DNA from 2 places in the Cobetia sp. AM6 genome. Region 1 is predicted to be linked to the other one. Evidence: riboswitches for the same ligand, from Rfam matches in the RefSeq annotation. Region 1 holds a riboswitch; the other holds the start of a gene.
The links. A riboswitch is a leader RNA that binds a small molecule or an ion and turns the genes downstream of it on or off. The one in region 1 is predicted to bind thiamine pyrophosphate.
Positions count from the first base shown of each region.

Region 2: another riboswitch for thiamine pyrophosphate. It lies ahead of CLAM6_RS06145 (ABC transporter ATP-binding protein); the one in region 1 lies ahead of tenA (thiaminase II).

Region 1 covers NZ_AP021868.1:3,200,133-3,203,386, reverse strand. Annotated here, with positions in the region: gene thiC (phosphomethylpyrimidine synthase ThiC) at 1-365, opposite strand, end outside; TPP riboswitch at 492-632, opposite strand; gene tenA (thiaminase II) at 793-1,452, opposite strand; TPP riboswitch at 1,599-1,725, opposite strand; gene CLAM6_RS13465 (TIGR04282 family arsenosugar biosynthesis glycosyltransferase) at 1,835-2,536, opposite strand; gene CLAM6_RS13460 (TIGR04283 family arsenosugar biosynthesis glycosyltransferase) at 2,553-3,254, opposite strand, start outside.
Region 2 covers NZ_AP021868.1:1,436,446-1,439,699, reverse strand. Annotated here, with positions in the region: gene CLAM6_RS06150 (hypothetical protein) at 1-697, opposite strand, end outside; TPP riboswitch at 883-996, shown strand; gene CLAM6_RS06145 (ABC transporter ATP-binding protein) at 1,055-1,807, shown strand; gene CLAM6_RS06140 (ABC transporter permease) at 1,804-2,571, shown strand; gene CLAM6_RS06135 (ABC transporter substrate-binding protein) at 2,718-3,254, shown strand, end outside.

The DNA of each region.
Region 1 (3,254 bases):
CGCAGCGGCGCCAGACCCCGGCGGATGTCGATCTCGACCGCCGGATCGGTATAGGGGCCGGAGGTATCGTAGACGACGATCGGCGGGTTCTCTTCCAGGCCGCTGGAGGTCTGGGTCGGCGAGCAGCCGATCTCGCGCATGGGCACGCGGATGTCCGGACGGGAGCCTTCGATATAGATCTTGCGCGAGCCGCTCAGCGGCGCGATGGCGGCGGCGTCGACTCGTGCTTCGCTGGCGAGATGGCGGCTGCCATCCTTGCGACCGGCGCGCGCGCGTGCCTTGGGGGCAGCCTCAGGCTGCGAGGCGAGCGGTGACTCGGCGGCGTTGGTGGCTTGCGGGTCTTGTGTCGTCGGGGCAGTGCTCATGCAGGTCTCCTCAAAGGGCGACGTCACGGCTGACGTCATCATGGGAAGACCGTGCGCAGGGAGAGGATGGTCGTCGCCGACTCCTTGCCAGCAGGTGGCCCGGGAGCGAGGCGGCCGCGCGCAGCGGCTGGCCATCAGCTTGATTCCTACGCCGGTCCTAACCGGTTCAGGTTCCACGGGACCCCTTGCTGGCAAGCTCGCGCGTCAGGGCGGCGAAGCATGCATGCAGGATCTCAGCCGGTTCCACCGGCACCCCGTCAAGCGTGTTCAGATTTCAATGCGAGAGGGTGTTGCCCGAAGCGTCAGGCTTGCCACGGGGAGCATTCTCGCATCCAGGCTCTGTTGGCCTGTCAGTCGTGCCATCCATGGGGGATGGCGTCATCCCGAGCGGCTCATGGCGAGTGCCGGGACGTCAGTCTGTGATGCCTCAAGCGCGATCGAGGCCCATCTGCCAGAAGTCGATCTCGAGTCGCGTGGCGTCCCGGAAGACATCGACCAGTTCACCCAGTCGGCGCTCCGAGACCTCCGAGAGGCGCGCATCCAGCCATTCACGCTCGGCTTCGACGGCTTCCTTGAAGTCATCGCTTGAGTACATCGCGATCCAGTCCGCGTACGGGTTGTTCTCGATCTCGGTGGTGTCCTGATCGAGCAGCCACTCGGCGATCTCGCCGTAGCCGATCAGGCAGGGCGCGAGCGCCACGTGCAGATCGAGCAGGTCGCCGCGCTGGCCGCAATCGAGCACGTAACGGGTATAGGCCAGGGTGGCGCGGGATTCCGGCAGCTCGCTCAGGTCATCCTCGCTGATGCCCCACTCGCTGCAGTAGCCGATATGCAGATCGAGCTCGGTATTGAGGATGGTGTCGAGACTGGCCGTGGCCTGACGCAGCTCCGCGAGGGTGCGGCTCTTGTAGGCGGCCAGCGCCCAGGCGCGTGCGAAGTGGATCAGGAACAGGTAGTCCTGCTGCAGGTAATGGCGGAAGGACTCCTCCGGCAGACGACCTTCGCCCAGCTGGCGAACGAAGTCGTGCTCGAGATAGTCACGCCATTCTTCGGCGCAGGCACTGGTCAGGTCGTTGAAACTAGGCATGACGCATCCCTCGGTGAGCGTGCTGACGACCCGTGATGGGGCGGCAGGTCTCTGGCGCAAGCGTGGCCAGTACCGGAACAGGAGCAGGGGAAAAGCGGGGGAGGTGCCGACAGTCACCGTGAGAAAGTGGTGACGATATCGAGTGGCATCGCTTCGCGCTTGATCCCTACGCCGGTACTAGCCGGATCAGGTTCGGCGGGATCGTCATTCACGCAAGAACATCGCCTGCGCATGACATCTCAGCCGGTCTTACCGGCACCCCGTCAAGCTGTGACATGTGAGTCACGATGCAGCGAGTGTAACAGCCCTGAGGCGCAGAAGAAGGGCAGTGTGAGCAAAAATGCATACGACTTTGGGAGGCATGCCGAACCTGTGAAGAGCCTCAAGCGGCAAGGTCGGCCATGAGCGCCGGCAGGTGGCGCGCCAGTCGCGCAAGGTCACGTGGCTCATCGACATCCCAGCTGATCGGCAGGCAAGCGGCCGTTCTCCCCGCCCGTGCCAGCAGCGCCAGAGTGTCCCGGCAGACATGGGCATGGCTCCAGCGGGGCAGCAGGAAGGCTTGCGGGCAGGGCGCCTTGAGGCCGATCAAGCCATAGCCGCCATCTTCGGTGGGCTGCAGCACCGCGTCGTGAGTGCGCAGTCTGTGGGCTGCCTCGCGCAGCCGCTGGCTATCCAGCGCTGGCAGGTCGGAGCCCATCAGCAATACCGGCCCCTCGGGCAGATGTCGGGCCATGGCCCGGGACATTCGCTCACCGAGCTCCCCCTGCGGCTGTGCCTCGAAGGTGAGGTCGGCAGTGGCATCGACAACGCTTCGCAGCCGGGCTTCCAGCGCTGCCCGCAGAGCCGCCTGTTCAGGTGCCTGACTCGACGACTCGGCAGGGGGCGTCAGCATCACCACGACCTTGCCGAGGCGCGCGGCGCAGGCGTGGTCAACGATATGGCTCAGCATCCGCGCATAGAGTCGAGCTGCGCCCTCGGGGCCGAGTGCGGGGATCAGACGTGTCTTGCAGTGGCCGGCGATGGGCAGGCGACCGAAGATGATGAGAGTCGGGCGCACCTCTGACGCGGCATCAGCTGTGGGCAAGGTAGGCAACGCCGTATCACGCATGGGGCATGCCGCGCTGCTCACAGGCCTGCGCCGCGGCGCGATAGCCGTAGAGACGTGCCAGGCGTGCAGGGGAGACGCCACACCAGGCCGCCAGCCGCAGTCCCCACATCTTGACGATGGTGCGCCATACGCCGTGGGTCTCCCAGCGTCGACCGCTGGTCGTGACGCGCGCCGTCAGGTTCATTGGCGGGGTCAGATGCTTGAGCTGGGCACTCAGCCAGATATCTTCCATCAGTGGCATGTCGGCAAAGCCGCCGATGGCCTCGAAGGTCGAGCGCTGCACGAACTGGGTCTGGTCCCCCGTGCTGATGCTGGTCAGCCGCGAGCGCAGATTCATCATGGCGGCGATCATCGGTAACCACGGCGACTCGCCCTTGATGCTGACATCGAAACGGCCCCAGTCGCTGCGGCGATGCGTCGTGACGGCCTCCTTGAGCAATGCCAGCGTATTGTCGGGCAAGTCGGTATCGGCATGCAGAAACAGCAGCCATTCTCCGCGTGCACGCGCGGCTCCGGCATTCATCTGGCGTGCCCGGCCCGGCTCACTGCTCAGCACGGCATCACACAGCGGTCGGGCCAGTGAGGGGGTGCCATCCGTCGAGCCGCCATCCACCACGATCACTTCACAGTCACCGCCCGCGCGCAGGCGACTCAGGGCAATCAGGGTTTGCACGATGCCGGCTGCCTCGTCATG
Region 2 (3,254 bases), 1.8 Mb from region 1:
CGCACAGGTATTGATCGGCACGCATGTCCGGCAGACACCACACCGCGCGAGTCGGTGCCGGGAAGGTGCGCTTGAGCAGCGTGCCAAGCTCCGCGCGACGCGGGTGATGGGCGAGAAAGCGCGTGACGCGGGTATTCCAGTGCAACAGCGGCATCGGCTGCGCCAGCGGCTGACCGAAGCCCGACACCGTGTCCTGGTGCAGGCGACCGAGCTGGTCGCCGAGCAGCTCACAGAAAGTGATGCTGAGATCGCTCGGCTGCCCGCTGGACCATGGCAGGTGCCAGATGGGCGCGCCATCGAGACGCCCCAGAAAGGTCAGGGGCAGTGGCGGAATCGGCAGGCGCGCGGGCAAGGCGCCCGCCAGTCGCGTCAGACCCTCCGGCGTCGCCCAGCGATCGGCGCCGAAGACCCCGCGCATGGCGCGCCAGAAGGGGTCATGGTCTGGGCCGGTGCGCGCCAGCTTGATGAGGCCGGGTGTGCCGCCACGCTGGCGCCATAGCCAGTTGGCGCTATCCGGCCAGGCGAGTGCCAGCGGTTCGAGCGGCTGGCCCAGATAGGTCGAGAGCCGTCGGGTCAGTGACTCCTCGGGCCAGCCCCTGGGCACGGGACGCGGCTCGCCCACGGCCTCAGCCGTGCTCGGCCGCCGTGGGGGAACGGGATAACTGGAACAGGTCGAGAGATCCGGTGTGTCGGGCATGATGATCTCCTTGGGCTACACGTCTTGTTACAGTAATCCTCAGCATACCCAAGGCATGGCACATCGGCATAGTCCGTTTCGCACGCCACCTCTGCCCTGCCCACCTCTGCCCTGCCCACTGGACCCGCCCCCCGCCCCTGACCCGCGTCGGACAAGACACCGGCAAGACAGTGACGTTACACTGTCGGCCTGGATGGGGGTGCCCGAGGATGGGCTGAGAGCCGCAGCGATACGTCGCGCGACAACCCCTGGAACCTGATCCGGTTGATACCGGCGGAGGGAATCCCCGACGCGTGCCCTGCACGGCGCGTCACCTGCTTCCTCCTGCCGGCACGCCGCCTGACCACGGAATTGCCTGTGTCGCTGGGACTCACCCTCAACAACGCACGAATCGATTACGCCGGCCACACGCTGTTCCGCGATATTTCCGCGCGTCTGGAGGCCGGTAGCTGGACGGCACTGCTGGGGCGCTCCGGCTGCGGCAAGAGTTCGCTGCTGCGCCTGCTGGCCGGCCTTGAGATGTCAGACCTCCACCAGCTCGATCTCGCCACCGATGACGGTCAGCCGCTGACCGACCGCGTGGCCTGGATGGCGCAGCAGGACCTGTTGCTGCCGTGGCGGCGCGTCATCGACAACCTGTGGCTGGGCGATGACCTGCGCCGGCGGCCGCGCAATCGCAAGCTTGCCCATGAACTGCTGGCCGCGGTCGGGCTTGAGGGCCGTGAGCAGGCCTGGCCGGACGCCCTCTCCGGCGGTCAGCGCCAGCGCGTCGCCCTCGCCCGCACGCTCTACCAGCAGGCGCCGGTCGTGATGATGGACGAGCCGTTCTCGGCGGTGGATGCCATCACCCGTCTGGAGCTGCATGATCTGGCCAGCCGCCTGCTCAAGGGCCGCACCGTCCTGATGGTGACCCATGACCCGCTGGAGGCATTGCGCCTCGCCGATCAACTGCTGGTGCTGCGCCCGTCGAGCCTCCCGGGTCACGGCGCCGAGCTGGAACGCCTGCCGGGGCTTGGCGCCGCACGCCCGGTGCCGCTGGATGACCCGGCCCTGCCACCGGCGCAGGCGCAACTGATCGCCCGCCTGCGTGATAGCGAGGAGACCGCATGAAACGTCTGCACGCCATGCGTCACCTCGTCATCAGCGCGCTGCTCCTGCTGGGGCTGTGGCAGCTGATCATTGCCGTTACCGCCGTACCGCCCTACATTCTGCCCACGCCGCAGGCCGTGCTCGAGGTGCTGATCCAGAAGGTGCCGCTGCTGGCTCATCACGCTGGCGTCACCATCAGCGAGATACTGGCCGGGCTGGTGCTGGGCATTCTGCTCGGCCTTGCCACCGCGCTGGCGCTGGCCTTCATTCCCCGCCTGCGCCGCACGCTGCTGCCGATGCTGCTGATCAGTCAGGTGATACCGCTGTTCGCGATCGCGCCGCTGCTGGTGCTGTGGCTCGGCTATGACATGCTGTCCAAGGTGGTGATGGCGACGCTGATCATCTATTTCCCGGTCGCCTCCACCGGCTACGACGGCCTGCGCCAGACCCGACAGGGCTGGCTGGATCTTGCCCATACCCTGGGCGCCAGCCCATGGCGCCGACTGATCCACATCCAGTTGCCCGCCGCGCTGCCGGCACTGGCCTCCGGCATTCGCATGGCCGCGACCGCCGCCCCCATCGGCGCCGTCATCGGGGAATGGGCCGGTGCCAGTCAGGGGCTGGGCTATCTGATGCTCAACGCCAACGCGCGCATGGAAATCGACCTGATGTTCGCCGCCCTGCTGGTGCTGGTCGCCTTCTCCCTGCTGCTCTATTTCTCGCTGGATGCGCTGCTGCGCGCCCTGATGCCCTGGCACCGCGACCGCCTGACACGCCTGAGCTGACACGCCGGGGCTTCGAGTAACTACCGCAAGACCGCAAGATCGCGTAACCGAAAGACGCAACGACGCTCGACACAAATTGCATGAGCCTGACGACTGCCGCCCACGAACGGCAGCACCACTACCCTGTGATCACAAGGAACTCCGCCATGTCTCTTTCGTCATCGGCGCCACGGCGCAAAGCGCAGCCGACACGTTCACCGCGTGCCTCACTGCTGTCCACCGCCTTCGCCACCCTGCTGACCACGCTGTGCCTGAGCAGCCTGCCAGCCACCGCCATGTCGGCCCACGCCGCCGAGGCAGAACCCGCCACCAGCACCCAGTCAGCGCCGGAAATCGTGGCCCAGCAGGCCGAGGTCGGAGTGAACGGTGACTCGGCCGCCTCCGCGCCGGTGGCAAGCCAGGAAGCCGTGGAAGCGACCGCCGGCGCCGCCGAACAGGCGAAGAACGGTACTGAACCGGCCGCGGATGCCCCGCCAGCCGCCAGCGACGAACAGAGCGCTGATGCTGACTCGAAGGACGTTGCCAATGACGCTACCAAGGACGCTGCCACCGCCGAGCAGCCGCTGACACAGTTCAAGGTCATGCTCGACTGGTACACCAACCCCGGTCACGCCCCGCTGGTGCTGGCGCAGGAGCTGGGCCTGTTCAAGAAGCACGGCCTGGATGTCGAGCTGATCGCCCCC